DNA from 4 places in the Kocuria sp. UBA5001 genome. Region 4 is predicted to be linked to each of the others. Evidence: riboswitches for the same ligand, from Rfam matches in the RefSeq annotation. Region 4 holds a riboswitch; each other region holds the start of a gene.
What was found. Region 4 has a riboswitch for S-adenosylmethionine ahead of B3G12_RS00530 (bifunctional o-acetylhomoserine/o-acetylserine sulfhydrylase). Riboswitches for the same ligand answer to the same signal wherever they lie in the genome.
Positions count from the first base shown of each region.

Region 1 (7,788 bases), on a different contig from region 4:
TCCGCGCGCTGAGCGCCCCACGGGACGCGGTGGTGCCGCCGTCGTGACCGCGCACGTGCGCGCGGTGAGGTGTCAGCGGCGAGGGAGTGCAGGCAAAATCGACGGCGCGGTAGCCGCCGATGTGCTCCGTGCCCAGGAGCAACGCCCGCGCGAGACCGTCCGGACGCGGATGCTGCGCGTACGTGGTCCACATGCCGAACCGTGGCCCGTCCTCGAGCCGCTCGGCGTCGTGCGGGGTGGTGATCACCAGGATCTCCCGCACCCCGGCCAGCAGCAGCGTGGACAGCGGGTGATAGACCATCGGCGTGTCGTAGAAGGGGGCCAGCTGCTTGCCCGCACCCTCGGTCACGGGGTGCAGGCGGGTGCCCGGGTGGCGTCGTCCCCGGCGCTGCCGCGCGGTGGCTAGCATGAGGGCATGAAACCCTTCGTGCTCCTGGCCACGCGCGCCGACGACACCATTGCGGACGAGGAATACCGTGCCGTGGCCCGCTTCGGGGGGCTCGAGGAATCCCAGCTCACCCGCATCCGGCTGGAGTCCGGGCAGTGGCCCGCGCTGGACCTGGACGAGTACAGCGGGATCATCGTGGGCGGCTCGCCGTTCAACTCGTCGGACCCGCCGGAGGAGAAGTCCAAGGCGCAGCGCACCGCGGAGACCTGGATCAGCTCCCTGCTGGACGAGGTGGTGGCCCGCGACTTCCCCTTCCTCGGAGCGTGCTACGGCGTGGGAACCCTCGGCATCCACCAGGGCGCCATCGTGGACCACGCGTGCCACGAGGACGTAGGACCCGTCACCGTGACCCTCACCGAGGAGGGGAAGAAGGACCCGCTGCTCGCCGGGCTGCCGCACGAGTTCAGCGCGTACGTGGGCCACAAGGAGGGCACACGGGTGATGCCGTCCAATGCTGTGCTGCTCGCCACGGGCTCCGTGTGCAGGGTGCAGATGTACCGGATCAGGAACAACCTCTACGCCACGCAGTTCCACCCGGAGCTGGACCCCGAGGGACTCGTCAGCCGCATCATGGCGTACAAGGACCTTGGCTACTTCCGTCCCCAGGACACCCAGGCCGTGATCGATCGCGTGGTCAACGGACCCGTGGTGAACCAGGCGCCCCGGATCCTGCGCGCCTTCGTGGAGCGCTACCAGCGCTGACCCGCAGACCCGTTACCGTGGACGCATGAGTCAGCCGAGTGCCCCGTGGTCCCGCCCGACACCCCCGCAGCAGGGTGAGCAGCCCCGCCGCAGGGACCCCGGCGTGCGAGTTCCCGGCGTGCAGAACCCGGGCGTGCAAGGCCTGGCGCGGCCGTCCGACGGCCGCCACGTCCCCGGCCCGGTCTCAGCCCCTGGTCCCATCAGCGCGGGCACCACCCGCACGTTCTTCTACCACCGGCTCGCGCTCGCGGACCGCAACCACCGCTGGTGGATGCCCCTCGTGGAGGGTGTCATAGGGGTGGGCATCTACCTGGTGCTGAGCATCCTGTTCGGGATCGTCATCGCGTTCACCCTCCCGGAATCCCTGTCCGAGGACATCCTGGCGATGGACCAGATGGACCCGGCAGTGTTCCTGCTGCTCTTCGGCTCCGTGGCGCTGATGCTGCCCAGCGTGCTGCTGGCACGCCTGGTGCTCGGCCCCCGCCCGCTGGGCCTGGTCTTCTCCGTGGCCGGACGCATCCGCTGGAGGTGGCTGCTCACGTGCCTCGGGGCCGCGGCGGCCGTGTACGTGGTGGTCAACGCCGTGGGGATCGGTCTGGACATGACCACCGGCGGCGGCGTCCCGCAGCTCGAACTGGCACCGGGCTTCGGGTGGCTCGTGGTGCTGTGGCTCGTGGTGGTGCCCCTGCAGTGCACCGCCGAGGAGCTGGTCTTCCGCGGCTATCTGGCGCAGACCATCGGCCGCTGGCTCAAGCACCCGGCCTGGGCCATCCTCCTTCCGGTGCCGCTGTTCGTGCTCGGCCACACCTACGACGTGTGGGGTCAGGTCTCCGTGGGCATCATGGCCGTGACCATGGGCGTCGTCACGTGGCGCACGGGCGGCCTGGAGGCCGGGATCGCACTGCACACGGTGAACAACATGGTGGTCACCGCCATGGGCATGGTCGGTCTCGCGGACATGAACGAGACCTCCGGCAGCCCCTCGGACGTGGTCTTCGAGGTCATCCTCAACGGCGCGTACCTGGCGATCGTGTTCTGGCTCGTGCGCCGTCGCCCGGCGCTGGCCGTGACGCGCACCGTGATCCTCCCTCCGCCGCCGGCACCGCCGCGCATGCCCGACCTGCACGCCCGCCCCGCGGCGATCGCCGCGGACTCCTCGGGCATGGCCGCCTACGTGCTCAACCCCATCACCCAGACCTACATGACGCTGCCGCCGCAGTACGGCCCCTACTCGGTCCGCGACGCCGAGGGGCGCTACGTGGGCGTGCTGGACACGCGCACCTCGCAGGGGCAGCCGCAGCTGGCGCCCCCGGCGGACCGGGGCCGCCCGGAGAGCCCCTCCTACACTGGGGTCCATGACGAATAGATCGCCCGTGAGCTCCCCGTCCGCCGCCGACGCCGCGACGGGCTCCGCCCCGGAGACCGCCTTCGCGCGTGGTCTGGGGGAGTACGTCACCGCCTCGCCCAGCCCGTTCCACGCCGTCGCCACGGCCGCCGCCGCGCTGGAGGGCGCCGGGTTCACGCGCCTCTCGGAGGCCGAGGCCTGGCCGGAAGGCTCGGGGGGCCGCTACTACGCGGTGCGCGATGGCGCCCTGATCGCCTGGGTGCTGCCGTCCCGTGCCGCGGCCGGCGCGGGCTACCGCGTGCTGGGCGCCCACACCGACTCGCCGGGCTTCAAGCTCAAGCCCCGCCCCACCACCGTCTCCCACCGCTGGTACCAGGCCGGGGTGGAGGTCTACGGCGGCGCGCTGCTGAACTCATGGCTGGACCGGGACCTGCGCTTTGCCGGGCGTCTCGTGGTACGAGGGGAGAACGGGCCCCGCGAGGTGCTGAGCGCCACCGGGCCCGTTGCCCGGATCCCGCAGCTGGCCATCCATCTGGACCGCAGCGCCAACGAGGCCCTCACCCTCGACAAGCAGCGCCACACCCAGCCCGTGTGGGGCGTGGGGGACGCGCAGGACGCGGACGTGCTGGCGGTGCTCGCGCAGGCCACGCACGCGTCGTCGTCGGCCGGTGACCAGGCGTTTGGGACTGTGGCGCCCGAGGACATTCTGGGCTACGACATCACCGTGGCGGACACCCAGGCTCCCGAGCTCATCGGAGCGCAGTCCAACCTGCTCGCGAGCGGGCGGCTCGACAACCTGACCTCGGTGTACGCGGGACTGCGTGCCATGACCGAGCACGTGGAGGAGCTCGAGGCCGCCCCGCACGTGAGCATCCTGGCAGCGTTCGACCACGAGGAGGTGGGCTCCGAGACCCGTTCGGGCGCGGGCGGACCGTTCCTCGAGGACGTCCTGGAACGCATCGCGGCCGCCCGCGGGCAGTCGCGGGAGGAGCACCTGCGGGAGATCGCGGGCTCCGTGTGCCTCTCCTCGGACGCCGGGCACCTGGTGCACCCCAACTACGAAGGCCACCACGATCCGGTCAACACGCCTGAACCTGGTCGCGGGCCCCTGCTGAAGATCAATGCGAAGCAGCGCTACACCACGGACGCCGTGGGTGCCGCGCTGTGGGCCGGGATCTGCGAGGACGCCGGGATCGACTACCAGGAGTTCGTGGCGAACAACGACATCCCGTGCGGTTCGACCATCGGACCCATCACGGCCACCCGGCTGGGGATGCGCACGCTGGACGTGGGCGTGGGGCTGCTGTCGATGCACTCGGCTCGCGAGCTCGTCCACACCGGGGACCTGTTGGCGCTGAACGTGGCGGTTGCGAGCTTCTGGCGGGGCTGAGCCGGTCACGGGAGGACACGCGCGTTGACACCCTCGCGGCCCGCGTGATGGATTGAGCACGTAACGCCATCCAGAGCGGCCGAGAGACGTGGCTCGTCGACGCCGCAGCAACCGCCCGTGTCACGGGCCGGTGCTCCCACCACGGCCGATGGACAGTGCCATGCTCCGCTGACCGGTTCGGTGACCGTCGCCTCTCCCGCGGTGGGCGACGTCCGCGCCCCGCGTGCGCGGACGTCGCCCGGGGGAGGCCCGCGCCGCCGCACGGTCCCGGGCGCGTCCCGGCCGAGGGGCACGGCGCGCGGCGCGGATCCGACGCAGGGAGCCGTCAGCGCATGAGCACCACCCAGACCACCGAATCCCCCCGCACCCGGGCCCGCGAGAGCGCAGTACGGGAGGTGGCGCAGGAGGTCGCCGCAGCCACCGCGCTGCGGGAGGCCGCCGCCGCCGGGGCCTTCGGCACGGGAAGCACCCGCTCCGGCGGCGTCGTCCCCGGGGCATTCGCGGGCGGCGTTCCCGGCGGCTCCGCGGACAGCGACCGCGCCACGGGGTTCCCGCCCGCGGGCGAGATCCCCACGCAGGAGCTGCTGCAGGTCTTCCGCCCCGTGTTCGCGCGGATCGCCGCGCGCGCGGTGGCCCGCGAGCAGGACCACGAGTTGCCGTTCGAGTGCTTCGGGTGGCTCAACGCGCTGCGGTTCGGGGCGCTGACCCTGCCGGTGGCCCGGGGCGGCTACGGCGCCACGCTTGCGCAGACGGTGGAGCTGCTCGTGGAGCTCGCCGCCGCGGACTCCAGCGTGGCCCACGTCTACCGTTCCCACCTGGGCTTCCTCGCGAGCCTGGGTGCGGGCGAGGCGGACGTATGGTTCCCGCGCATTGCCGCGGGCGAGACCGTGGGCAACGCCGCCACCGAACGCTCCGGCGCCGCGCTGGGGACCGCCGCCACGAGCCTGGCCCGATCGGAGCAGGGCGGCAGCTGGGAGCTCAACGGCACCAAGTACTACTCGACCGGGTCGATCTTCTCGGACTGGATCCAGGTCACCGCGCAGATCCCCGGCCAGCAGGCCCGATCCCACGCGCTCGTGGGCAGCGACTGGGAGGGCGTGGAGATGGTGGACGACTGGGACGGCTTCGGCCAGCAGCTCACCGGCACGGGCACCACCCACTTCCGCGGCGTCGTGGTGCCTGCGGAGAATGTGCGGAACAGGGACGGGCGCAGCACGCAGGAGACCGCGGTCTTCCAGCTGGTGCTGCTCTCGGTGGAGGCGGGCATCGCGGGGGCCGCCGCGACCGCCGCCGTGGACCTGGTGCGTGCCAGGACCCGCGGCTTCAACACGGGCAACGGCGCGGTGACCCGTGAGGACCCCCAGGTGCTGCAGCGCGTGGGCGAGCTCAGTGCCCAGGCGGCCGCCGCGCGGGCGATCGTGCTGCAGGCCGCGCGCGAGGTCGACGCCGCCGTGGGGGTGCTCGGCCAGGAGCCCCGAATCACCGATCCCGAGGAGCTGACGAACGCGTGCGAGCTCGCCGTGGCCCAGGCGCACGTGGTGGTTCCCGGGCTGGTCAAGGACGTCACGGACGGAATCTTCGACGTCCTGGGTGCCTCGGCGGTGTCCTGCTCCAAGGCGCTGGACCGGTTCTGGCGCAACGCCCGCACCGTCGCCACGCACAACCCGGTGATCTACAAGGCGCGCATCGTCGGGGACCACCGCGTCAACGGCACGCCCATGTTCGGGGTCAACGCGATCGGTGAGGTCCGCGGCTCCGCGACCTCCTGACACGCCACCGACGACGACGCCCGGTGGCCCTCCGCGGGGGGAGGTCACCGGGCGCCGTTGTGCCGGGGCAGCGCCCCGGGAGGCCTGCTAGGGCAGCTGCAGCATGGAGATGTCCGCCATGCGGGCCATCACGCGCACCACCTGGCACGAGTAGCCGAACTCGTTGTCGTACCAGACGTAGAGGACCACGGAGCTGTTGTTCACGATGGTCGCGAGACCGTCCACCACGCCGGCGCGGCGGGAGCCCACGAGGTCCGTGGACACGACGTCCGGGGAGTCCACGTAGTCGATCTGCTTGCGCAGGGGCGAGTTCAGGGACATGTCCTTGAGGAACGCGTTGACCTGGTCCTTGTCCGCCGGGGCGTTCTCCAGCTGGAGGTTCAGGATGGCCATGGACACATCCGGGGTGGGAACGCGGATCGCGTTGCCCGTGAGCTTGCCCTGCATCACGGGCAGGGCCTTGGCCACGGCCTTCGCGGCGCCGGTCTCGGTGATCACCATGTTCATGGCGGCGGAGCGGCCGCGGCGGTCGCCCTTGTGCCAGTTGTCGATCAGGTTCTGGTCGTTCGTGTAGGAGTGCACGGTCTCCACGTGTCCCTGGACGATCCCGTACTCGTCGTTGAGCACCTTGATGACCGGGGTGATCGCGTTCGTGGTGCAGGACGCCGCGGAGAGGATGGTGTCCTCCGGGGAGATGTCCTTGTCGTTGACGCCGCACACGATGTTCTTCATGTCGCCCTTGCCGGGGGCGGTGAGCAGCACCTTGCCCACGCCCTTGGCCTGCAGGTGCTGGGAAAGGCCCTCCTCGTCACGCCACACGCCCGTGTTGTCGACCACCAGGGCGTCGTGGATGCCGTACTCGGTGTAGTCGATCTCCGAGGGGGAGTTCGCGTAGATGAACTGGATCGGCACGCCGTTGGCAGTGATCACGTTGTTCTCCTCGTCCACCGTGATGGTGCCGTCGAAGGAGCCGTGCACCGAGTCGCGGCGCAGCAGCGAGGCGCGCTTGACGAGGTCGTTTCCGGGCTTCTGGCGCACCACGACGGCGCGCAGGTTCAGGCCCGTGCCGTCGTTGCGGTTGAGCAGAATGCGCGCGAGCAGCCGGCCGATGCGGCCGAAGCCGTAGAGCACCACGTCCCGGGTCTCGGCGTCGTTGCTGCCGTGCTGGCCCACGGCGGGGGCGAGCGCCTCGCGCAGGTGAGCGGCCAGGTCCGTGGCACCGGAGTCCGTGAAGCCCTGGTACAGCTTGGCGACGTCCACGTTGCAGGCGCCCAGGTCCAGGCCGCCCAGGGCCACGACTATCTCCACCGTCCTGTCCAGGGGCAGCTCCTCGCCCAGGATGCGGCGCGCGAAGCGGTGGACCTTGATGATGTCCGTGACGGACTTGTGCACCAGGGAGCGCCCGAACACGGTGGTGACGACCTTGTTGTTGCGGTGGAGCTGCCCCACCAGGGGGACCAGCTGCTCGGCGAGGGCTTCTCGTTCGGACCAGGTGGCGCTCATGAGCAACCTTCTTCCTCGGCCCGGGACGTCGTCGTCCGGGCCGTCTTGGAGTCGCGCGACAGTGCGCGGACTGGCGGGGTGGCGCGCCTCGTGAGCGGCGCTGCTCGTCGCCGCCCAGTTTACGGGTCCGCGGGGGCGGCCCCGATCTGTGCCGCAGGATGACGCCGCCGCCCGAGCGCGACGTCGTGGACGTACGCCCCGCACATGTCGTGCCGGTGTGTGCGGTCCTCCGCAGCCGGGTCACGCGCACCCCCTTTGCTACCGTGGTGCCATGTTGACGGTGATCGGCGAGGCCCTCGTGGACGTGGTGTCCCGCAGCGGCGCAGAACCCCGCGCACACGTGGGCGGAAGCCCCATGAACGTGGCCGTGGGACTCGCCCGGCTGGGCCAGGAGGTCCAGTTCCTGGGCCGCTACGGGCAGGACGACTACGGCCACCAGGTGGTGGAGCACCTGCGCAGCAACGGTGTGGCGCTGCCGTTCGAAGCGGACGCCCGCCCCACCTCCGTGGCCCAGGCGAACCTGGACGAGCACGGTGCGGCCACCTACGACTTCCAGCTGGACTGGTCCCTGGACGTGGACACCGCGCGGATCGACGAGCTGCTGGACGGCACCTCGCTGCTGCACGTGGGC
Region 1 covers NZ_DGYR01000016.1:13,341-21,128, reverse strand. The annotation lists gene B3G12_RS10220 (IclR family transcriptional regulator) at 1-12, shown strand, start outside; partial or broken gene B3G12_RS10215 (sugar phosphate nucleotidyltransferase) at 116-409, opposite strand; gene B3G12_RS10210 (glutamine amidotransferase) at 416-1,150, shown strand; gene B3G12_RS10205 (CPBP family intramembrane glutamic endopeptidase) at 1,176-2,516, shown strand; gene B3G12_RS10200 (M18 family aminopeptidase) at 2,506-3,885, shown strand; SAM riboswitch class I at 3,949-4,040, shown strand; gene B3G12_RS10195 (acyl-CoA dehydrogenase family protein) at 4,218-5,654, shown strand; gene B3G12_RS10190 (glyceraldehyde-3-phosphate dehydrogenase) at 5,742-7,157, opposite strand; gene B3G12_RS10185 (carbohydrate kinase family protein) at 7,429-7,788, shown strand, end outside.
Region 1: another riboswitch for S-adenosylmethionine. It lies ahead of B3G12_RS10195 (acyl-CoA dehydrogenase family protein); the one in region 4 lies ahead of B3G12_RS00530 (bifunctional o-acetylhomoserine/o-acetylserine sulfhydrylase).

Region 2 (7,788 bases), on a different contig from region 4:
CGGCGCGCAGGGCCTCCAGGCCCCTCGCCTCGAGGGGGAGCACTCCCGCCGGGGCGTTCGGCATCGTCTTCACGAACACGGGCCCGCCCGGCGTCTCCACGCGGAAGGCGTTCGCGCTGTCACCGCCGCTGAGCGGCTGGGCGGTCTCCGCCCGCAGCTCCGTCACGAGGTCCGGGGGCAGCTGGTCGATGTGAGTCATGGTTTCTGTCTAGCACTGCGCGCGGGGCTGCGTCACCGCGCGGGGCAGGACGGTCGGGCAGGACCCGGCGACCTCAGCCCGCGACGAGGGCTTCATGGTGAACGACTCCGGCACCGGGAGCAGCCGGGCCCGGAAGAGATCGCTCTGCAGGAATTCCTGGGTCTCGTCCGCCATGTCCACCTGGTCGTTGGTTCCGCCCTCCTGGGTGCCCTCGAACGAGACCACGGTGCCGTCCCCGCGGCTCACGTAGCCGAAGAGCCGGTCCGCGCCGGTCGCGGACGTCACCGCGTACACGTTCGCCATGTTCACGCCCACCGACTGGCCGGGGAACGGCCCCACGCCGACGGCCAGCGGATGGCCCTGGGCGCCCAGCGCGTCCGGGAGGGTTCCCACCGTGGCCGGATTCTGGGGCGTCACGGGGCTCGCGATCTGGCCGTCCGGACGGATCGAGAGCGTGAACATCCGGACTCCGCTCTCGTCGTTGACGCCCCACGCGGGAATCTCGGCGGTCGAGGTGCTCAGCGCGGTCACGCTCCAGTCGCCCGGGTAGTCGAACGAGATGGTGCCGTCCGGGGTCGTGAATGTCTGGGTGAGAGCCACCGTCGTGCCCACGAACGTCCCCTCGCTCGCGGCAGCGGACGGGCTCGCGGTACCCTCACCGACGGGCCCACCGTGCGACCCGCGCCCTCTCGGCTCCGTCTCAGCCCAGCTGCGCCCGAACCCCGGCGAGGTAGATGTCCACCCCGGCGAGGAACTGTTCGCGGTCGTCATGCTGCGCGAAGCCGCGGGCAATCGTGTTCAGGAACGGGAACTCGTGGGCGTCCAGGGCGAGCCAGGCGTCCGCGAACTCCTGCAGGTGCTCCTCCTGGCTCACCCCCTCCTCCAGGAACGCGGCCGGCATCTCGCGGATCTCGGCGCCGCTGCCCACCACGAAGGACAGCAGCCCGCTGGCGGCGTTGAAGCACTGCGCGCTCGTGAGCTGCATCCGCATGAACTGCTGGCCCATCGCCTCGAAGATGCGCAGGGAGTTGGGCTGCATGGTGGTGTCGCGCAGCAGGTACGCCCCGGCCCACTCGTGCGCCTGCAGGGTGTCGAACAGGGTGGCAGAGAGTGTTCGCAGCACCTCGAACGGGTCCTCCCGCACGTCGACGCCACTCAGGACGTCCGCGAGGATCGCGTTGGTCGCGCGGTCGAGCAGCTCATCGCGCCCGGTCACGTAGTGGTAGATCGCCCCCACACCCGTCTCCATGCGGGCCGCGAGCGCCCGGAAGGTCAGGGCGTCCTGGCCCGCCTCGTCGAGCAGCGCCACGGAGGCATCGACCACGGCGGGCAGGGAGAGGGCTGGCCGGCTCCCCCTGGGGCGGCCGCGGGTGCGCTTGGACTCGGGTGCTGGACTCATGGATTGCACTTTACCGAACCCCGTTCTAATATCGCAGCAGGTTGAAATTAGAACCATGTTCGAGAAAGGCTCACGCCATGTCCCACACCACCTTCGAGCCGGTGACCTCCCCCTCGCGGGAGAGCGCTCCGGCCACGATCGTCGGCAAGACGATCAGCCAGGCCTGGCTGCCGTTCGCAGCCCTGTGCCTCTGCTTCTTCGTCGAGATGGTGGACAACACCGTCCTGACCATCGCCCTGCCCACCATGGGCCGGGACCTGCACGCCTCCACCACCCAGCTGCAGTGGGTCACCGGCGCGTACTCGCTGATGTTCGGCTCCCTGCTGCTCACCTCCGGCTCCCTCGCGGACCGCTTCGGCCGACGCCGCGTGCTCACCGTGGGCCTCGCCGGTTTCGGCCTGGTCTCCGCCCTGGTCTGGCTGGTCCAGGACGCGGGCCAGCTGATCGCGCTGCGCGCCGTCATGGGCATGTTCGCCGCGTGCATGGCACCGGTGACCATGTCCCTGGTCTTCCGCCTGTTCGACGACGAGAAGGTGCGGATGCGCGCCATCTCGATCATGGTCATCATCGGCATGAGCGCGATGGCACTGGGCCCGGTCGTGGCCGGCGGCGCCCTGGAGTCCGTGAGCTGGCACTGGCTGCTGTTCGTCAACACCCCGATTGCCGCCTTCGCGATCCTCGGGCTGCTGTACGGGGTGCCCAAGGACACCGCCGAGGACCTGCACACCACGCCCCTGGACCTCCCCGCCGCACTGGCCACCATGGCCGCCATGGGCCTCGGCTGCTACGCACTGACCAGCGGCGTCGACAACGGGTGGACGTCTCCCGTCACCCTCGCCTGCTTCGTGGGAGCGGCCCTCGCCGTCGTCGTGTTCATCGCCCGGGAGCGCGGCGCCGCGCACCCCATGATCGACCTCGCCGTCCTCACGCGCCCCACCGTGCGCGGCGCCGCACTGGCCCAGCTCGGCAGCTCCGTGGCCATGATGGCGGCGATGTTCATGCTGATCCTGCACTTCCAGTACGCCCTGGGCTGGTCCCCCATGAAGGCCGGTCTCGGCAACCTGCCGTTCGTGGTCATGATGATCATCTCGAGCCCCATCTCCGAGAAGCTGATCGCGAGGTTCGGTCACCGCGTCACCTGCATGATCGCCACCGCGAGCGTGGTCCTCGGCACCCTGGTGCTGGCCTTCGGGGTGGAACACGGCTACTGGGTGCTCGCCGCCGGCATGGGCCTGATGGCCATGGGCCTGCGCATCATCATGACCGTGTGCGCCGTGGCGCTGATCGAGGCCATGCCCGAGGACCAGACCTCCATGGGCACCGCGCTCAACGACGTCAGCCAGGAGCTCGGCAACTCGCTCGGCACCGCCGTGGTGGGCACCATCCTCGCCGCGCTCGTGGCCAGGACCCTGCCGGACGGTCTGTGGTCCGCGGACTTCCTGGAGTCCTTCTTCCACGGCGAGCGCGTCATCTACCTGGTGGTCGCCGTGCTGGTGGCCGTGATCAGCGGCTACGGCTCTGCACCACGCTCACCAACTCCCACGCCGCGGACGAGCACTGAGCCCCGCCCCGCTGCGCCCGGCGTGCGACCTCCCGTTGCACGCCGGGCGCACGCCCGTCTGCCCCTTGACGGCCACGGTGTGAGCCGTGCTACGCTCTCGAACAACAAAGGATCAAGAGTCCCGGTATAAAGCTCTGGCTAGCCGGGCGGCAACCCTCCTGCTGTAGTGGGGTGCCCCAGATGACGATCCGGCCGTTGCGCAACCGCGTAATGGCAAGTACGGCGCTCGGAACTGGACCTCCGGCGTCAACGTCGGAGGTTTTTTCACATGTCCGCACCGTCGCTCGCACCGCAGCAGACCCCGGCCCGGCAGCAGGCCCCGGTGGCTGACCCGCCCACGGGCACGTCCTGGCTCGTGCGCCGCCCCCGGCGTTCCACGCTCGTGTCCTTCGAGGTGTTCCCGCCCCGCCCGGACGCGGACCCGGACACCGTGTGGTCCCACATCGACGCCATGGCCCAGGCCGGTCCGGACTTCTTCTCGGTCACACACGGGCACTCCGCTGGCACGGGTGTCTCCCGGGAGGCACTGCGCCACCTGCGCCGCACCACGAGCACCCCCGTGATGGCCCACTTCACGTGCGGCGGCACGGACCGCGCGGGCCTGGAACGCTCCGTGGAGCAGCTGCTCGACGACGGTGTTCGCGACCTCCTCGCGCTGCGCGGGGACCCGCCGCTGGGCAGCGGGCAGTGGGAGACTCCCCGTGGCGGGCTCGGCCGCGCCTCGGAACTGGTCTCGCTCATCCGTGACGTCGAGCGGCGCCGCTTCGGAGACGGCTACCGCCCCGGGACCCGGCCGCTGTCGGTGTCCGTGGCATGCTACCCCTCCCCCGCCCGTGGCCGGGACTTCGAGGCGGACCTGGCGTCCCTGTGGGAGAAGCAGGAGGCCGGCGCGGACTACGCGATCACCCAGGTGCTCTACGAGCCCGAGGACTACGCCCGCTTCCTGGAGCGCGCCCGCTCGGAGGGCATTCACATCCCGGTGGTCGCCGGGCTGATGCCGCTGAGCAACCCGCAGCGGTTGCGGCGGATGACAGAGATCACCGGCGTGGCCGTGCCGAAGCGGCTCACCGACTTCCTGGCGGCGGGCACCCCGGACGAGCTGCGCCGCCGCGGGATCGCCGCCACGCTCTCACTGATCGACGACCTGCTGGACCTCGGCTGCGCGGGCTTCCACCTCTACACGTTCAACCGCCCGGACGCCGCTCTGACCATCCTGGAGCACCTGCGCGTGCGGGACGCCGCCCGCGAGTACCGGGGCCGCAGCCCGGCCTCCTGAGCCGACGCCGCGGCGTCGCCGTCATCCTCCCGCCGCACCTCTCCCACTCCCTCAGGCCCCGCTCCGCGAGCCCACCCGCCCGCGGTCGCGGTATCGCACACCCTTTTCCCGCCCGCACCGGGCAGCCCAGCCCCGCACGTCACGCAGCAGGGCGGCAACCCGGCCCCGTCAGCACCACAGACGATCACCACCGACCGAAGCATCCACGCCACCAGGCATCGCATCCACCAGAGATTCACGAAGGAGTTCCCATGACTGCTCGACCCACCACCCCGTTCCCCACCGCCACCGTTCTCGGCTATCCCCGCATCGGCCCGGACCGCGAGCTGAAGAAGGCGCTCGAGGCGTACTGGGGCGATCCGGTCCAGCACCCTGCCCAGACAGTGCTGGACACGCTCGCCGCACTGCGGGAACGCACCACCTCCCGGCTCACGGGGCTCGGCCTGAGCGCCCCGGCCGCGGTGCCCTCCGAGGGCTTCGCCGTGGACCACGTGCTCGACACCGCCCTGGCCCTGGGTGCGGTCCCCGCCCGCTTCGCGGCGGACGGCTACCGTCCCGCCGCCCCGGACACCCCGCGCGGCATCGAACTGGTGACGGCACTGTCCCGCGGGACGGACCACCTCGAACCGCTCGAACTGACCAAGTGGTTCGACACCAACTACCACTACTACGTGCCGGAGATCGGCCCGGACACCCCCCTGAGTGCGCACCCCGAGAGTCTGGTGCAGCGTTTCGCCGCCACACTCGCGGCCACGGGCACGGTCACCCGCCCCGTCCTGGTGGGGCCGCTGAGCCTGCTGCTGCTCTCTCGTCCCGAGACCACGGACGACTCCGGCGTCCGCCCCCTGGACCGGCTCGAGGACGTCGTGGCCCTCTACACCACCCTGCTCTCCGCTCTCGCGGACGCCGGAATCCCGTGGGTGCAGCTGGACGAGCCCGCCCTCGCTGCGGACGGGTGGCAGCTGCCGCGCGCCGAGCTCGTGGCCGCTCTGGAGACCGTCTACGCGCGGCTGAGCTACCCCGCCCACCGGCCGCAGATCCTCGTGACCGTCGGCTACGGGGACGCCGGCGAGGACGCGCAGCTCGCCCTGGCCCGTACGGACGTGGACGCCCTGGCCGTGGACCTGGACCGCGGCGACGTCCCCGGCGAGGCCGCCCTGCGGGCGTGGGGCGAGCGCCCGGTCGTGGCCGGCGTGGTCGGCGGCCGCACCGTGTGGCGCACGGACCTCGCACGGGCCGTCCAGAAGCTGGACCTGCTGCGCTCCCGTGCCCACGGACCGGTGGCCGTGGGCACGGCGACGCCGCTGCTGCACGTGCCGCACGACGCCGCCCGCGAGACCGGGCTGGACCCGGCCGTGCGCGCCTGGGTGGCGTTCGCGGACCAGAAGGTCGGCGAGGTCGTGGAACTGGCGCGCGGCGTGGAGCAGGGATGGGAGACGGTGGCCGAGACGCTGCGCCACGACGCCGCCGTGCGCGAGGCCCGCGCGAACCACCCCGCCACGCACCGAGCAGAGGTCCGCGAGCGCACCGCCGCCGTGCGGGACACTGACCGCCGCCGGGACACCGCCGAGGCCCGCCGCGCCGCGCAGCACGAGCGGTTGCAGCTGCCCGTACTGCCCACCACGACCATCGGCTCCTTCCCCCAGACCGCGGAGGTCCGCACGGCCCGCGCCGAGCACCGCGCCGGGCGCATCACGGACGCGCAGTACACCGCGCGGATCCGGGAGGAGATCGCCCACACGGTGCGCGCGCAGGAGGAACTGGGCCTGGACGTGCTCGTGCACGGGGAGGCGGAGCGCAACGACATGGTGCAGTACTTCGCGGAGGCCCTGGACGGCTTCGCAACCACCCGCCACGGCTGGGTGCAGTCCTACGGCTCACGGTGCACGCGCCCCTCGATCCTGTTCGGTGACGTCTCCCGACCCGCGCCCATCACGGTGGACTGGACCTCCTACGCGGCGTCCCTGTCCGAGCGGCCCGTCAAGGGAATGCTCACGGGCCCGGTGACGATCCTCGCGTGGTCCTTCGTGCGCGACGACGCCCCCGCCGCGGAGGTCGCGGACCAGGTGGCGCTGGCACTGCGGGACGAGATCACGGACCTGGAGGCTGCCGGGACCGCGATCATCCAGGTGGACGAACCCGCCCTGCGTGAGCTGCTTCCGCTGCGTGAGGCGGACCGTCCGGAGTACCTGGACTGGTCCGTGGGGTCCTTCCGCCTGGCCACGGGCGGGGCGGCCACGGACACGCAGATCCACACGCACCTGTGCTACTCGGAGTTCGAGACGGTGCTGGGCGCGATCGACGGTCTGGACGCGGACGTCACCACCTTGGAGGCCTCCCGGTCCGGTTCGGGCATCGTGGATGGGCTCGCCGCCGCGGACTTCCCGCGGGATGTGGGTCCCGGCGTGTGGGACATCCACTCCCCGCGCGTTCCCACCTTCGAGGAGGTCGCCCAGCGCGTGCGCCACGCCGCCCACTCGATCGGCGCCGAGCGCGTGTGGGTCAACCCGGACTGCGGCCTGAAGACCCGCGGCTGGACGGAGACGGAGGCCGCCCTGGACCGGCTGGTGGCCGCGGCCGTCACGGTCCGCGGGGAGCTCGCGCGAGAGGGCGACGCCCCTGCCGACGCCGCCGCACGGGCCGTCCCCGGGGCGGGTCGCCCGGGTACCGAGCACCACGGGGACCCGCAGCACGACACCGACCGCGCCCGTTCGACCCACGCGGCGCCGGCCAGCGCGAGGGTCGGCGCCCCGAAGCGCTGACCCCGGGCCCGGCCCACGAAGCACACCGAGCACGATCCGCGGCCCCGCATCCCTCCGGGGCGGGGCCGCGCGGCACCGAGAAACGGAGAACGTCTTGAGCGACACCACAGCTCGCGCCCCGCTGGGGACGCCAATCGTCCAGCCCATCCACCACAGCGCGGCGTACGCGTTCGACTCCCTCGCGGAGGCCCGCGCGGTGTTCGCGCAGCGGGCCGGTGGGTTCACGTACGCGCGGACCGGCAACCCGAACGTTGCCGCGCTGGAGGCCGAGATCACTCGGCTCGAGCACGGAGAGTGCGCGGTGGCCACAGCATCCGGGCAGGCGGCGCTGGCGCTCGCGCTGCTGGCGCTGACCGGTCCCGCGGAGGACGCGCACGCCGTCGTGTCCTCGCGGATCTACGGCGGCAGCGTGGACCTGCTCACGGACACCCTCGCGGACACCGGACTCGAGGTGACCTTCGCGGACCCCCGGAACCCGCAGGAGTGGGAGGACGCGCTGCGGCAGGGGACCCGGGTGTTCCTGCTGGAGTCCATTGCGAACCCACTGACGGAGCTGCCCGAGCTCGAGACCATCGCGGAGATCGCCCACCG
Region 2 covers NZ_DGYR01000017.1:2,173-9,960, reverse strand. The annotation lists gene B3G12_RS10315 (fructosamine kinase family protein) at 1-199, opposite strand, end outside; gene B3G12_RS10310 (hypothetical protein) at 209-811, opposite strand; gene B3G12_RS10305 (TetR/AcrR family transcriptional regulator) at 900-1,598, opposite strand; gene B3G12_RS10300 (MFS transporter) at 1,676-3,289, shown strand; SAM riboswitch class IV at 3,270-3,385, shown strand; gene B3G12_RS10295 (methylenetetrahydrofolate reductase) at 3,428-4,435, shown strand; gene metE (5-methyltetrahydropteroyltriglutamate--homocysteine S-methyltransferase) at 4,687-7,197, shown strand; gene B3G12_RS10285 (aminotransferase class V-fold PLP-dependent enzyme) at 7,292-7,788, shown strand, end outside.
Region 2: another riboswitch for S-adenosylmethionine. It lies ahead of B3G12_RS10295 (methylenetetrahydrofolate reductase); the one in region 4 lies ahead of B3G12_RS00530 (bifunctional o-acetylhomoserine/o-acetylserine sulfhydrylase).

Region 3 (7,788 bases), on a different contig from region 4:
GAGAGGCACACCTTGTTGAGGCTCATGGCGGGCACGCTCATGGGCAGCCCGGCGGCCACGGCGGCCTGCTTCGCCGGGTTCTGGCCGTTGCCCGCCTGCACCACGTTGCCCATGTAGACGTGGTCCACGTCCTCCGGGGCTACCTCGGCCCGTTGCAGCGCGTGCTTGATGGCGTGCGCCCCCAGGTCCACGGCGCTCTGGGACGCGAGCGCTCCCAGCAGCTTTCCCTGCGGGGTGCGGGCCCCGTTGACGATCACGATGTCGTTGGCGTTCTCGGTCACTGTTCCTCCTGAACGGGTACGGAATCGGGGGTGACGTCCACCAGATCCACCCGGTAGTTCGCTTCGGTCTTTTCGGCCACTTCGTCCTCGCTCACCCCTGGGGCCAGGGTGCGCAGCACGAGCCCGGCGTCCTCGACGTCGAACACGCACAGGTCCGTGATGATGCGGTCCACCACGCCCACACCGGTGAGCGGGAGGTCGCACTCGTGCTTGAGCTTCGCGGAGCCGTCCTTGGCCACGTGCTCGGTGAGCACCAGCACGCGCGGCGTCCCGGCCACGAGGTCCATGGCGCCGCCCATGCCCTTGACCATCTTGCCGGGAATCATCCAGTTCGCCAGGTCTCCCGTCTCGGAGACCTGCATGGCGCCCAGGATCGCCATCTTCACGTGCCCGCCGCGGATCATCCCGAAGGACGTGGCGGAGTCGAAGATCGCCGCGCCCGGCTGCAGCGTGATGGTCTGCTTGCCGGCGTTGATGAGGTCCGGGTCCTCGTCCCCCTCGTACGGGAACGGGCCCATGCCCAGCACGCCGTTCTCGGACTGCAGCACCACGCTCACCCCGGGCGGCAGGTTGTTCGCCACCAGGGTGGGGATGCCGATGCCCAGGTTCACGTAGTCGCCGTCGGCCAGTTCCGACGCCGCGATGGCCGCCATCTCGTCGCGCGTCCAGCTCATGCCGCGTCCCCTTCCGTGCGGCGGCCCGCGGTGGGCCGTTCTTCCGCGCCGCTCTCCGGCGAGCGCCGGTCCTCTGCCGCGCGCACGACGTCGCCCTCGGGCCTCGGCCGCGTGGTGCGCTGCTCGATCTCCTTGGGCACCCCGGAGTACCGCACCACGTGCTGCACGTACACGCCGGGGGTCACGATGTGGTCCGGGTCCAGCTCGCCGGGAGCCAGCACCTCCTCGACCTCCGCGAACGTGACCTTCCCGGAGGCCGCGCACACCGGGTTGAAGTTGCGGGAGGTGCGCCGGTAGACCAGGTTGCCGTCCGTGTCCCCGCGCCAGGCGTGCACGAGCGCCACGTCCGCCACGATCCCGCGCTCCTGGACGTAGGTGCGCCCGTCGAACTCGGCGGTGGGCTTGCCCTCGGCCACGGGGGTGCCCACCCCGGTGGCCGTGTAGAACGCGGGGATCCCTGCCCCACCGGCGCGCAGCCGCTCCGCGAGGGTGCCCTGCGGAGTGAACTCCACCTCCAGCTCGCCCTCCAGGAACTGGCGCGCGAACTCCCTGTTCTCCCCCACGTAGGAGGCGAGCACCGTGGAGACCTGGCGGTTCTCGAGCAGCAGCCCGAGTCCCTTGCCGTCCACGCCCATGTTGTTGGAGACCACGGTGAGGTCTTTGACGCCGCTGTCCCGCACCGCCTCGATGAGGTCCCGCGGGATGCCGGAGAGACCGAACCCTCCCACCGCGAGGGTCATGCCGTCCCGCAGCGTCTCGGCCAGCAGGCCGGTGACGTCGTCCCTGAGTTTGGACATGGCCGCCCTTTCCGGATTGTTCCGTGTGATCTGCCTCTCACCCTAGGAAGGGTTCACATCCTGGTCAAAGAAATCCGTGGTGCGTCGCGGAACGAGCCACATTCTGGAAAACTGGCGGTTGATCGTCCACATCGTGGACAAGCGGGGCCTGGCGGGCAGAGGAGACGGCGATGGCGAGAGCGGCGGAGCAGCCGGGCGGCGCGGAACGGGCGCGGGCGACGACGTCGCGGGCCGCAGCGACGTCGGGCACCCAGGTGGTCGGACGGGTCGCCGCGGTGCTGCAGGCCGTGGCCGCCGCGGGAACCGCTGGCACCGCCGAGGTCGCCCGCAGCACGGGGCTCACCCGCCCCACCGCCCACCGCCTGCTCACCGCACTGGCCCACGAGGGACTGCTCGACCGGGACGACACCGGTCGCTGGGCGCTCGGCTTCGAGCTGACCATCCTGGGGGCGGTGACCGCTCAGCGCTACCCGGCGCAGGACCTCGCCACCCCGCACCTGCGGCGCCTCGCCGAGGCCACCGGCGAGTCCGCGTTCTTCTCCGCCCGCCGCGGGGACGAGGTGATCTGCCTCGAACGCGCCGAGGGCTCGTTCCCCGTCCGCTCGCACGTCCTGCACGAGGGCCTGCGACTGCCCCTGGGCGTCGCCTCCGCGGGGCTGGCCATCCTCGGCCACCTCCCGGACGAGCAGCTGGAGGGCGCGCTCGCCGCCACCCGCGAGCGCCGCAGTGAGCTCGGCCCCCAGCACGACGACGCCCACGTCCGCGGTCTCGTGGCCCAGGTCCGCGAGCACGGCTGGTCCCTGAACCCGGGGCGGATCGTGGAGGGCTCGTGGGGCATGGCCGCCGCGGTCTTCGACGCCTCCGGCCAGCCCCGCTACGCGCTGTCCCTCACGGGGATCGAGTCCCGCTTCCGCCCGCCGCGGCAGCAGCAGCTGGGCACCGCGCTGCTGGACCAGGCACACAGGCTCAGCACGGCACTGCGCACGGGCCGAGCGACGTCGTAGCCCGCCCCGCACGAGGCTCGCACACGGCCCGGGCGACGTCGTCGTCCGCCGAGAGTGCGCCACAGGCCCGCCATGATTCGCCCGCCCACCTCCGCGTGCTGTTGGATGGAGGGGCAACCATCCAGAGCGGCCGAGAGATCTGGCTCGTCGAAGCCGCAGCAACCGGATCACCCCCGGTGCTAATGCCAGAACCGATGGAAAGGACGCACCACCCCATGCCCCACAACACCGACCGCATCCAGACCACCCACGTGGGCTCGCTGCCCCGCACGCCCGAGCTGCTGGAGGCCAACAACCGTTTCCAGGCGGGCGAGATCGACCTCCCCCAGCTGGGCGAGGCGCTCGACGAGGGGGTCAAGGAGATCGTGCGCACCCAGCGCGAGATCGGCATCGACATCGTCAACGACGGCGAGTACGGCCACACCACGTCCGGCGCCGTGGACTACGGGGCCTGGTGGAACTACTCGTTCCACCGCCTGGGCGGGCTGACCCCCACGGACGAGGACCGCTGGAACGACGCGGAGAAGCACCGCTCCAGCCCGGGGCACATCGTGCTCACGAGCTTCCCCGACCGCCGCGACCGCGAGCGCTTCCGGGACGCCTACGAGGACCCCACGGCGGGCGTGCTGGCGCACCGCAACACGGTCTCGCAGCCCAAGATCACGGGCCCGCTGACCTACACGGGTCAGGAGGCGGTGGCCGGCGACATCCGCCGCGTGAAGGACGCGATGGCACTGAACGGGGCCACGCAGGGCTTCGTCGCCGCACTGTCCCCCGGCTCCTGCGCCCGCGTGAAGAACGAGTACTACGCCACGGACGAGGAACTGGTCTACGCCTGCGCGGACGTGATGCGCGAGGAGTACAAGGCCATCGTGGACGCCGGGCTGACCGTGCAGATCGACGACCCCTCGATCGCCGAGTCCTGGGACCAGATCAACCCGGAGCCCACGGTGGAGGACTACCTGGACTTCACCCGGCTGCGCGTGGAGGCCCTGAACCACGCCCTGCGCGACCTGCCGCAGGAGCAGATCCGCTTCCACCTTTGCTGGGGCTCGTGGCACGGCCCGCACACCACGGACCTGGAGCTGAAGTACCTCGTGGACCTCATGCTCACCATCAACGCGCAGGGCTACAGCTTCGAGGCGTCCAGTCCCCGCCACGGCCACGAGTGGAAGGTCTGGGAGGAGCACAAGCTGCCCGAGGGCAAGGTGGTCTACCCCGGCATGGTCTCCCACTCGACCAACGGCGTGGAGCACCCGGAGCTGGTGGCGCAGCGCATCGAGCAGTACGCCTCGGTGGTGGGCCGCGAGAACGTCATCGCCTCCACGGACTGCGGGCTGGGCGGGCGCTTGCACCCGCAGATCGCGCTCGCGAAGCTCGGGTCGCTCGTGGAGGGCGCGCGGATCGCCTCGCAGCGCCTCTTCTGAGCCCTTCCGCCTCTTCCAGCACCGACGACGACGCCGCGCGCGCCGTCACGCGGGCCCGACACCTCCACGGAGTGCCGGGCCCGCGGTGCATGGTGACCCCGCCCTGCCGGGACGTCGCGGGCGTGGCCGTGCCGGTGCGCGGAGGTGACGTGCCGCCAGGGAAGCCTCGCGACGACGCCGTAACATATACGATTTTATACACGACATGCGTGACCGGGCTCACACGCATGCGTACACTGCCGTTTCAAGACCAATCGGTCGGTTATTGCATTCAGGCCCCTGCCTCTGGCACCGCGGACGCCGGTCCGAAGATTCTGGAGATCCACCATGGCATCAACCACCACAGCGCCCGCGCAGGGCCACACCATGAGCCGCGAGGAGCGCAAGGTCCTCGCGGGCACGCTCGTGGGCACCACCATCGAGTGGTACGACTTCTTCATCTATGCCCAGGCCGCCGCGTTCATCCTGGCCGCGCACTTCTTCAACCCGCTCACCGCCGAGAACCCCCAGTTCGGTCAGATCATCTCGTGGGCGACCCTGGGCATCAGCTTCCTCTTCCGCCCGCTGGGCGCGATCGTGGCGGGGCACATCGGCGACCGCTTCGGGCGCAAGGTCACGCTCGTGATGACCCTGTTCGGCATGGGCGCGGCCACCACGCTGATCGGCCTGCTGCCCACGTACAGCCAGATCGGCATGGCGGCACCCATTCTGCTGATCCTGCTGCGCATCCTGCAGGGCTTCTCCGCCGGCGGTGAGTGGGGCGGCGCGGCCCTGATGTCCGTGGAGCACGCCCCCGTGAACAAGCGCGGACTCTTCGGCGCGTACCCGCAGATCGGCGTGCCGATCGGCATGCTCATGGCCACCCTGTTCATGTTCGGCCTGAGCACGGGGCTGACGCCCCAGCAGTTCGAGTCCTGGGGTTGGCGCGTGCCGTTCCTGTTCTCCATCGTGCTGATCTTCGTGGGCTGGCTCATCCGCCGCTCGGTGGACGAGTCCCCGGTGTTCCTGGAGATGCAGCAGCGCGCCAAGGAGTCCTCCGCGCCCCTCGGCCAGCTCTTCCGCAAGAACCCCCGCGAGGTCCTGCTCGCCGCGCTGATCTTCGCCGGCAACAACGCCGCGGGCTACCTGGTGATCGCGTTCTTCGCCTCCTACGGCACGAAGGTCCTGCACATGTCCCGGCCGGAGACCCTGGTCGCCTCCCTGGTGGGCGGCATCGGCTGGCTGATCTTCACCATGCTGGGCGGCTGGATGTCGGACAAGGTGGGACGCAGGCGCACATTCATGATCGGCTACGGCATCATCATTGTGTGGGCCATCCCCATGTGGTGGCTGCTCAACACGGCGTCCCTGCCGCTGTTCGCCCTGGCGATCTTCGTGCTGACCATCGGCCTGGGCCCGTCCTACGGACCGCAGTCGGCCATGTACGCGGAGATGTTCCCGGCCCGCGTGCGCTACTCGGGCGTCTCGATCGGCTACGCGCTGGGCTCGATCATCGGCGGTGCGTTCGCGCCCATGATTGCCGAGCTGCTGCTCGCCCGCACCGGCCAGGCGTGGACCATCGGCGTCTACATCTCGCTGCTGTCCCTGGTGTCCTTCATCGCGGTGTGCTTCGTGAAGAAGTCGGACCAGGGCAAGGACCTTCACGTGGCGGAGGTGCACCAGGAGTACGTCCAGGCGCACCCCGGGGAGAGCGTCCCCGCCGTCGCCGGCGAGCCGGAGACCACCTCCGCGCGTCGCCCCCGGCACTGACGCACCCTGCGCACCCCGTCCCGCGGCCCCCGACGAAGGGCCGCGGGACGCCACCCGAGAACCGGCCCGGCATCCGCACGGACGCCGGGCCTTCTCGTCTCCCCGGAGCGGGTGTCACCGATTGACGTGGCTCACACGATCGGGGAACCTGAGCAGTGAACGATCGGTCAGTAATCCTTCCCAGCTAGGAGTTGCCATGCCCTCTCTGCCGCAAGCCTTCCTCGTCGGGGGCGCCCGGACGCCCGTTGGCCGCTACGGCGGCGCGCTGTCCTCGGTCCGCCCGGACGACATGGCCGCCCTGTGCATCCGCTCCGTGGTGGGGGAGGCCGGGATCGACCCCGCGCTGGTGGACGAGGTGATCCTGGGCAACGCGAACGGCGCGGGCGAGGAGAACCGCAACGTGGCCCGCATGGCGTGGCTGCTCAACGGCTACCCGGACTCCGTCCCAGGCATCACGGTCAACCGGCTCTGCGCATCCGGGATGTCCGCAATCACGATCGCCTCCCAGATGGTGAAGTCCGGTGCCGCGGAGATCGTGGTGGCCGGCGGTGTGGAGTCCATGTCCCGCGCGCCGTGGGTCATGGCCAAGCCGACCACCGCCTTCGCCAAGCCCGGGGACGCGTTCGACACCTCGATCGGCTGGCGCTTCACCAACCCCGCCTTCCTGGACGGGCCGCTGTCCCGGGACGGCAAGATGACCTACTCCATGCCGGAGACCGCGGAGGAGGTCGCGCGCGTGGACGGCATCACGCGCGAGGACGCGGACGCCTTCGCCGCGCAGTCCCACGAGAAGGCGCTGGCAGCGATCCGCGCCGGGCACTTCGAGAAGGAGATCGTCCCTGTGGAGGTCAAGGGCCGCAAGGGCGCGGTCACCGTGGTGGACACGGACGAGGGCCCCCGCGAGGGCTCCACCACCGAGGTGCTCGCCAAGCTGCGCCCGGTGGTCGCGGGCGGCTCCGTGGTCACCGCGGGCAACTCCTCCTCCCTCAACGACGGCGCCTCGGCCGTGATCGTGGCGAGCGAGCGGGCCGTGACCAAGTACGGTCTCACCGCCCGTGCGCGCGTGGTGGACGGCGCCTCAGCCGGTCTCGCCCCGGAGATCATGGGCCTCGGCCCGGTCCCGGCCTCGCAGAAAGTGCTGGAGCGGGCCGGGTGGAACGTGGGCGACCTCGGTTCGGTGGAGATCAACGAGGCCTTCGCCACCCAGTCCCTCGGCTCCATCCGCCGTCTCGGCCTGGACCCGGAGATCGTGAACCGGGACGGCGGCGCGATCGCCCTGGGGCACCCGCTCGGCTCGTCCGGCTCGCGCATCGTGATCACGCTGATGGGTCGTATGGAGCGCGAGCGCACCGCCAAGGGCCTGACCACCATGTGCATCGGCGTGGGCCAGGGCGCGGCTCTGCTCGTGGAGCGGGTGTGATCCGGCCGTGACGGACACGAACCCCAGCCACGACGACGCCGCCCGCGACCCGCGCGCGGACGGCGCCGCCGCGCCGTCGTTCCCCGAGAACGGGCGGACGCCCACCTGGGCCGCGGACTTCTCGGCCCTGCGCGTCACCGAGCGCCCGGACCGGCTGCACGTGGCCCTGGACCGCCCGGACGTGCGCAACGCCATCGACGAGGTCATGGTGGACGAGCTGCACACGGTGTGCGGGCACCTGGAGCGCGAGCCGAAGATCATGGTGCTCAGCGGCACCGAGGTGAAGGGCAAGGGGATCTTCGCCTCCGGGGCGGACATCGCCCAGCTGCGCGAGCGGCGCCGCGAGGACGCCCTGCGCGGGGTGAACTCGCAGATCTTCGACCGGATCGCCAAGCTGCCCATGCCCGTCGTTACCGCCCTGGACGGCTACGCCCTG
Region 3 covers NZ_DGYR01000013.1:196,095-203,882, reverse strand. The annotation lists gene B3G12_RS08840 (acetyl-CoA C-acetyltransferase) at 1-281, opposite strand, end outside; gene B3G12_RS08835 (CoA transferase subunit B) at 278-955, opposite strand; gene B3G12_RS08830 (CoA transferase subunit A) at 952-1,752, opposite strand; gene B3G12_RS08825 (IclR family transcriptional regulator) at 1,923-2,756, shown strand; SAM riboswitch class I at 2,871-2,957, shown strand; gene B3G12_RS08820 (cobalamin-independent methionine synthase II family protein) at 2,972-4,183, shown strand; gene B3G12_RS08815 (MFS transporter) at 4,511-5,932, shown strand; gene B3G12_RS08810 (thiolase family protein) at 6,129-7,352, shown strand; gene B3G12_RS08805 (enoyl-CoA hydratase/isomerase family protein) at 7,360-7,788, shown strand, end outside.
Region 3: another riboswitch for S-adenosylmethionine. It lies ahead of B3G12_RS08820 (cobalamin-independent methionine synthase II family protein); the one in region 4 lies ahead of B3G12_RS00530 (bifunctional o-acetylhomoserine/o-acetylserine sulfhydrylase).

Region 4 (7,788 bases):
CGCGTCGAGGTCCGGGAGGCGGGGCAGGGAATCGGGGGCCTCCTCGCCGTCGCGCAGCGTGTGGAGCATGGTCTTGAGCTCGGTGACGGCGTCACGCGCCGAGGACTCCACGCCGCGCAGGTGTGCGGTGGCGGCCTCGGGATCCCGCGCCATGCTCAGCCGCGCGGCCCCGGCCTGGACGCCCATGGCCGTGACGTGGTGGGCCACGACGTCGTGCAGCTCCCGGGCGATCCTGAGCCGTTCGAGGCTCACGGCCTGCTCCGCAAGCCGCTCCTGCTGCTGCCGGATCTCGGCGTGGGCGGCCTCGAGCTCCTGCCGCTCGATGGCCGCGTTCCACGCCCGGTCGCCGAAGACCCACGCCCCGGCGAAGTAGGCGATGTTCACGAGGAACTGGATCGCGGCGATGGCCATGTAGGCGTTGACGCCGTGCTCACCCACCTTCGGATCCGTGAACTGGTCCACGGTGCTCCAGCCCAGCCACACCGCCATCCCCACGGCCACGGCTGCGCGGGACCACGTGGCGCGGGGGCGGTCCGGGCACCAGGCCCCCACGGAGTAGAAGCCCAGGAACAGCACCACCTGGGAGGCGTACATCTCGATCCCGGCCCACGTGCCGAGCGCGAAGTACACGAAGGACACCGCCACCATCACGGCCACAGGGAAGCGACGCCGCCAGGCGAGCGGGGCGGCCAGCACCACGGCGCCCATGGCAACCCACCCGACGTCCGCCTTCCACGGGACCGACTGCACGAAGTCGGAGAGGTAGACCAGTTCAACGCCGGCCAGTGCCAGCACGCCGGCACCCAGGGCATCCCGCCGACGCCACCCCGGCTGCAGGGCTCGGTGGGGCGGGGAGGTGTCCGTGGCGACGGGGCTCGGGCGCATGGCTTCCCACTACCGACGGAGCGACCCGAACGGCGGGGCGCGCCGTCTCGCGGGTGGACCCGACGACGGCCACCTTCACGATGGGTCCGCCCGACAACGGATCCACCGACGGGGCGGCGGCAGGGAGGGCGCGTGCTCGGCGCGGGGCGCAGCGTGCCCGCACGGTTGCGGCGGGACGCTCCCGGGAACTGCCGACGCGCGCACCGGTCCCGCCGCGCGCACAATGGTGGGGTGACCGATTCCCTCGAGCCACCGCCCCGTGTGCCCCGCGCCGACCTGCGGATGCAGATCCTCCTGGTGCTCGGGGTCTCCCTGGGCGCCTCCGCCGTGTACTCCGTGCTGGACCTCGCGGAGATGGCGCTGCGCTCGTCGATCGCGGAGAGCTCCACGACGCTCAACCAGCCTCTGAGCCCGCTGCCCGTGCTGGATGCCCTGCGCCGGCTCACCGGGATCTGCTTTGCCCTGGTGCCCGTGGCGCTCGCGCTGCACCTGCTCGCGGGCACCACCTCCCGGATCCCGGCCGTGCTGCACTGCATCGGCGTGGACACCCGGCGCCCGGGGCACGACGCCGCGTGGGGCCTCGTGCTGTTCGTCCTGATGGGCGGTGGGACGCTCGCCCTCTACCAGGCCGGTCGCGCGCTTGGGATCACGGCGGAGATCACCACGTCCACGCTGGAGACCACGTGGTGGACCGTCCCCCTGCTGCTGCTCACCGCCCTGCGGCACGCGCTGGTGGAGGAGATCATCGTGGTGGCGTTCCTCGCGGACCGGATGCGGCGGCTGGGGCGTTCGTGGTGGACGGTGGCAGTGGTGTCCTCGATGCTGCGCGCGAGCTACCACCTGTATCAGGGCATCGGTCCGGCACTCGGCAACCTGGTGATGGGGCTCGTGTTCGTGTGGTGCTACCGCCGCGGTGGGCGGCTCGCCCCGCTGCTGCTCTGCCACTTCCTGCTGGACGCCGTGGGGTTCCTGGTGCCCCAGCTCCTGGGCGGCTGAGCGCCACCGCGAGCACCAGCCCGGGGGCGAGGCTGATGGGGTCCGCAATCATGGTGCCCCCCGTGGCTCGCCCCGACGACGAACCGAGTCGCGGGGCCGTGCGAGCGGCGTCGTCGAACCCGGAGGGCTCGGTGCCCCGGATCAGATGGTGACGGGCCCGTCCGGCGTGCCGAAGGTGACCGCCAGAAGACCGGGCGTGCCGTGGGGAGCGGACCACGTGACGTCCACCGAGCGCAGGACGTCCTCCACGGGGCCGCCGAGCCAGTCCGTCACCCGCTCGGGGGAACCGGCGATCTCCATGCCCGTCAGGCTGACGTCCGTGAGGCGCGCCTGCGAGGGGTGCATCTCGTCCGCGGAGTCGAAGTGGATCATGAACGGCAGCTGCGGATCCGCGATCAGGCCCTTGACGCCGATCTGGTGCCAGTCCAGGCGGCGGCCGTCCGGGAAGATCCGGCCGCCTGGCGCGGAGGGTCGGCCCAGCTTCTGCTCGAACGGGGCGAGGTCCGGGACCTCCACGACCCACCCGAGCCAGCCGCCGCCGGCCTCCGAACGTGCACGCACGGCCTGCCCGAACGGCGCCTTGTCCGCGGCGGGGTGCTCCAGCACGGTCACGACCTCCACGTACTGGTGGTCTGTCAGCGGCAGGATCATGTTCCGGGTGCCGAAGCGGGGATGGACCCCGCCCTTCACCGGCTCGATCCCCAACCGGTCCGCGATGCGTTCGGTGGTGGCCTCCAGGCCGTCCGGCTGTGCTGCGAAGGAAACGTGGTCCAGCTTCATGCAGTCATCGTGGCACCCGTCACACGGGCCTCCAAATCCTCGGGTGCAACACTGCGGACACCGGACTTGACGTGGCAGCGGCCGGGTTCCCAAACTGGAGGTCTAGGTCACGAGAGTCAGCGTCAAGCCCCAGCTTGCTGACCGGCAACCCTCCCACCGCGGCGGGGTGCCCTGGGTGAAGACCTGGCCGGGACGTCGTCCGACGCCCACGGCAAGCGCGGGCCACCGGTCGCCCGTTCGTGCGGGCACCGTGCGGACGGGCGCCTGGCCCCTGATCCTTCCGAGAAGGCGAATGGCCATGAGCACAGCACCCACCCCCGACAACCCCCAGGACTGGGCGTTCGAGACACGGCAGATCCACGCGGGGCAGAACCCGGACCCCGTGACGGGTTCACGGGCCCTGCCCATCCACCAGACCTCGTCCTTCGTGTTCCCTGACGCGCACACCGCCGCGGCCCGGTTCGCGCTGCAGGACATGGGCCCCATCTACTCCCGCCTGACCAACCCCACCACCGAGGTGGTGGAGAACCGCCTCGCCTCCCTGGAAGGGGGAGTGGGGGCGCTGATGGTCTCCTCCGGGCAGGCCGCCGCAACCCTGGCCGTGCTCAACCTGGGCGGGGCGGGCACGCACGTGGTGGCCAGCCCGTCCCTCTACGGCGGCTCGTACAACCTGCTGCGCCACACGCTGCCGCGGTTGGGAGTGGAGACCACGTTCGTGGCGGACCCGGACGATCCGCAGCAGTGGCGGGATGCCGTGCGGCCCTCCACCGTGGCGTTCTTCGGAGAGATGATCCCCAATCCCCGCAACGACGTCCTGGACGTGGAGACCGTTGCCGGGATCGCCCACGAGGCCGGGGTGCCGCTGATCGTGGACAACACCGTGGCCACCCCGTACCTGGTGCGGCCCATCGAGTGGGGCGCGGACATCGTGCTGCACTCGGGCACCAAGTTCCTGGGCGGTCATGGCACGGCGATCGGCGGATTCATCGTGGACGCGGGGCGCTTCGACTACGGCGCGGACCCGGAGCGGTTCCCGGGCTTCAGTCAACCGGACCCTACGTACAACGGCCTGGTGTACGCGCGGGATCTGGGGGAGGGCGGAGCCTTCGGCGTCAACCTGTCCTACGTGCTCAAGGCCCGTGTGCAGCTGCTGCGTGACCTGGGCGCGTCCATCTCCCCGTTCAACGCCTTCCTCATCGAGCAGGGGATCGAGACGCTGTCACTGCGCGTGGAACGCCACGTTGACAACGCCCAGCGGGTGGCGGAGTGGCTCGAGGCCCGCCCCGAAGTGCGCTCGGTGTCCTACGCGGGGCTGTCGTCCTCGCCGTGGCACGGGCGGGCTCGCAAGTACGCCCCCCGAGGAGCCGGTTCCGTCCTCGGTTTCGTGCTGGAGGGCGGCAAGGAGGCGGGAATCTCGTTCGTGGACGCGCTGAGCCTGCACTCCAACGTGGCGAACATCGGGGACGTGCGGTCCCTGGTGATACACCCGGCGTCGACGACGCACGCGCAGCTCTCCGAGGACGAGCAGCGCGCGGCGGGCGTGGAGCCCGGCTTCGTGCGGCTCTCGGTGGGCACCGAGGGGATCGAGGACATCCTCGCGGACCTCGAGGCGGGCTTCTCGGCGCTGGCCGCCACGGAGTCGAGCGCGCCCACCCGCACCGGGCCAGGCGCGGACCCCGCCGCTGGCACGGACGGTGGCTCGACGGCGCGTGCGGGCGCGGACGCCGAGCCCTCGGCATGACCGTGAGGCAGACGGACCCGGCGGTGCGCCGGGACGGTGTGGTGCGGGCCGCGGAAATCGGGGAGCTCACCCTGGAGTCCGGGTTCCGGCTGCCTGACGTGCGCCTGGCGTACGAGACGTGGGGCGAGTTGGCCCCGGACGGTTCCAACGCGGTGCTTGTCGAGCACGCGCTCACGGGTGACTCGCACGCGGCGCGCGGCACCACCGTGGGCTATGGGGACACAGCGCCCTTCGACATGGACGGCCGCCGTGCCGCCGCGGACGCCGGTGGCTGGTGGGACGGTCTCATTGGACCGGGCGCGGCCATCGACACCAACCGCTGGTTCGTCGTGTGTGCGAACATCCTGGGCGGCTGCCACGGCAGCACGGGCCCCGCGAGCCTCGCCCCGGACGCCACGCCGTGGGGCTCGCGCTTCCCGCGCATCACCGTGCGGGACACCGTGGCTGCGGAGGCGCGGCTCGCGGACCGGCTCGGGATCCGGCGATGGAGGCTTGTTGTGGGCGGCTCGATGGGCGGTGCCCGCGCGCTGGAGTGGGCCGTGTGCCACCCCGAGCGGGTGGCGGCGTGCGCGGTGATCGCCGCCAACGCCCGCGTGAGTGCGGAGCAGCTCGCGTGGGGTCACGCGCAGGCGCTCGCCATCCGGCAGGACCCTCGGTTCTGCCACGGCAACTACTACGCGGGCCCGCACCCCGTCGAGGGGCTTGGGCTGGCACGCCGGATCGCGCACATCACCTACCGCAGCGCCCACGAGCTCGCCGCCCGCTTCGACCGGGAGGCCCAGCCGCGGGAGGACCCTGCGGGCACGCACCCGGGCACCCGGGGCCGCTACCGGGTGGAGGGCTACCTGGACCACCAGGCGGGGAAGCTTGCCGCGCGCTTCGACGCGAACGCGTACCTCAGCGTCAACGAGACGCTGATGTCCCACGACGTCGCCCGCGGCCGCGGCAGCCTCCGGCAGGCCCTCGCGCGAACCCGGTGCGAGTGGCTCGTGGCCGCGGTGGACTCCGACCGGCTGTTCCTGCCCGAGGAGTCCGCCGAGCTCGCGGCCTCACTGCCCGGTGAGCACGAGGCGCGCACCATCACGTCACCGAGCGGGCACGACGGCTTCCTGCTGGAGACCCCGCAGGTGGGTCGGCTGCTGCGGACGGTGCTGCCGGACTGAGGCCCGGATGACGTGAGATCGGCGCGGGACGGGCGGCGCAGCATCCGTCCCATCCCGCCGTGTGGCCTGGATGCGCAGGGGTGGGGAGGCCTTGCCACGCGGGGTGGTCGGTGTCACACTCTCCCGCATGCGGACCCGAACACTGCTCGACGCCTACGACACGCAGCTGCGAGGTGATGCCGAGATGCTCGACGCACCCGACGTGCTGCGTCTCGGACCCCTGCTCGCCGGGGTGTTCCCGGCGCGGCGGCGGGCCTTCGTCTCCTCCGCGCCCTTCTCGATGGGCGGGGCAGAACTGGACGACCTGATCGCCCACGTGATCACAACATGTGAGGCGGACCCCCGCGTGGACCACATCTCGTGGAAGACCCGGTCGCACGACCCGCTGCCCCACCTGCTGAGCCGACTCCAGCACCACGGTTTCGCTCTCGGGGAGCCCGAGACGGTCATGGTGGGTGAGGCGGATGCAGTCCTCGCCGCCCTCGCCGGGCAGGAGCCCCTCCGGGGGTACGCCGTGGAGCGGGCAGCCAGGGAGGCGCAGCTGCGGGAGGCGGAGCACCTGGCAGGACGGGTTTTCGAGGACTCGCCAGAACGCATCCGGCTCCAGCAGGACGAACTGGTCGAGCGGTGGCGCAGTGCCCCCGAGTCGTTCGAGATGTGGGCGGTACGCGACGGGGACGGCCAGGTGGTCTGTTCCGGGCGCATCGAGTTCCTCGAGCACACTGACTTCGCCGGGCTCTGGGGCGGCGCGTGCCTGGAGGAGCACCGTGGACGCGGGCTGTACCGGGCCCTGGTGGACCGGAGAGCCCGCTCGGCCCGGGACCGGGGGCGGACACTGCTCCACGTCGACTGCAGCGAGTACTCGCGGCCCATCCTGCAGCGGGTGGGACTCGTGCCCGTCACCACGGTGAGATCGGCCACGCGCACGTGCGCCTCACCGTGACGGGGACGAGTCCTCGCCTCCGTGCTGGTGGCCCTCCCACGCGGGCGGCTCGGCGGCGGTCCGTGCAGGACGGCGCCCGCACTTCGGAAAGGGGCGGGCGCCGTCGTCGTGCGGTTGAGCGGAGCGGGGGTGCTCAGGCCCCCTCGGTCTGCTCTGGAATCTGCTCGCCCGCTCCGGGGATCGTTGCCTGGCCGAACGCGGGACGCTTGGCGGTGATGTAGTCGCCGGAGCTGCGGCGGCGGATGCGGCGGCCCACCCACGGCACGAAGTACTTGCGGGCCCACACCATGTCGTCCCGGCGGGCCTCGCGCCACGTGCGCTCGGGGCGCTCCTCGGGGTGGCCCGGGGTGAGGCCGTGGTCCACGCCCAGGCAGTCCAGGGTCTCGCACGCGATGAGCTGGTGGCCCAGCGGGGAGAAGTGCAGCCGGTCCGGCGCCCACATGCGCGGATCGCCCAGCTGGTGCAGACCCCACAGGTCCACCATCACGGCGTCGTGGCGGGCGGCCACGGTGCGCACGTTCTCGTTCCAGATGGCCACGCGCCCGCGGATGCTGCGCAGCACGGGGGTGTTGCCGATGTCCGGACCGTCGAACATGGCCACGGTGGCACCGGTGGCCCTGATCTGCTCGATCACCGCGTCCAGGCGGGAGGCGATGTCGTCGGGATCCGCAGCGGGGCGCAGCATGTCGTTGCCACCCGCGCTGATGGTCACGAGGTCCGGTCGCAGCTCCAGGGCCGGCTCCAGCTGCTCGTCCACAATGGGCTGGAACAACCGGCCGCGGATGGCCAGGTTCGCGTAGGCGAAGTCGTCCGTGTTGCGCGCAAGCTCCTCGGCCACGCGGTCGGCCCAGCCCCGGAACCCGCCCGGGACGGAGTCGTCGGGGTCGCCCACACCCTCCGTGAAGGAGTCGCCGATGGACACCATCCGGTGCCAGGGGTGCGGCGGCTGCGCGGTGCTGTCCGCGGCGGGAACGGGGGGCGTCGTCAGGGGCGGAGTGCTCTCATCCATACCAAAATTACTAACACGTATTGCAGAGCTGTGTCGTCACTGTCCGTCACAGCCGCGTGTGAGGATGGAGCCATGGAACCAGCACCCCACGTCATCTGGAACAACGAGGCCGAGGAGCGCGCCGGGACACCCCTGGTGGTCATGTTCCACGGCTACGGCTCCCACGAGGGCGACCTCATGGCCCTCAGCGCGTCCCTCCCCGGTGGACTCAGCATCGCCTCCGTGCGCGCGCCGCAGCGGGCTGGCGCGGGCTTCCAGTGGTTCCCGCTGT
Region 4 covers NZ_DGYR01000001.1:104,669-112,456, reverse strand. The annotation lists gene B3G12_RS00545 (sensor histidine kinase) at 1-885, opposite strand, end outside; gene B3G12_RS00540 (CPBP family intramembrane glutamic endopeptidase) at 1,117-1,881, shown strand; gene B3G12_RS00535 (VOC family protein) at 2,023-2,661, opposite strand; SAM riboswitch class IV at 2,767-2,885, shown strand; gene B3G12_RS00530 (bifunctional o-acetylhomoserine/o-acetylserine sulfhydrylase) at 2,960-4,402, shown strand; gene metX (homoserine O-acetyltransferase MetX) at 4,399-5,565, shown strand; gene B3G12_RS00520 (GNAT family N-acetyltransferase) at 5,693-6,508, shown strand; gene B3G12_RS00515 (SGNH/GDSL hydrolase family protein) at 6,642-7,517, opposite strand; gene B3G12_RS00510 (alpha/beta hydrolase) at 7,590-7,788, shown strand, end outside.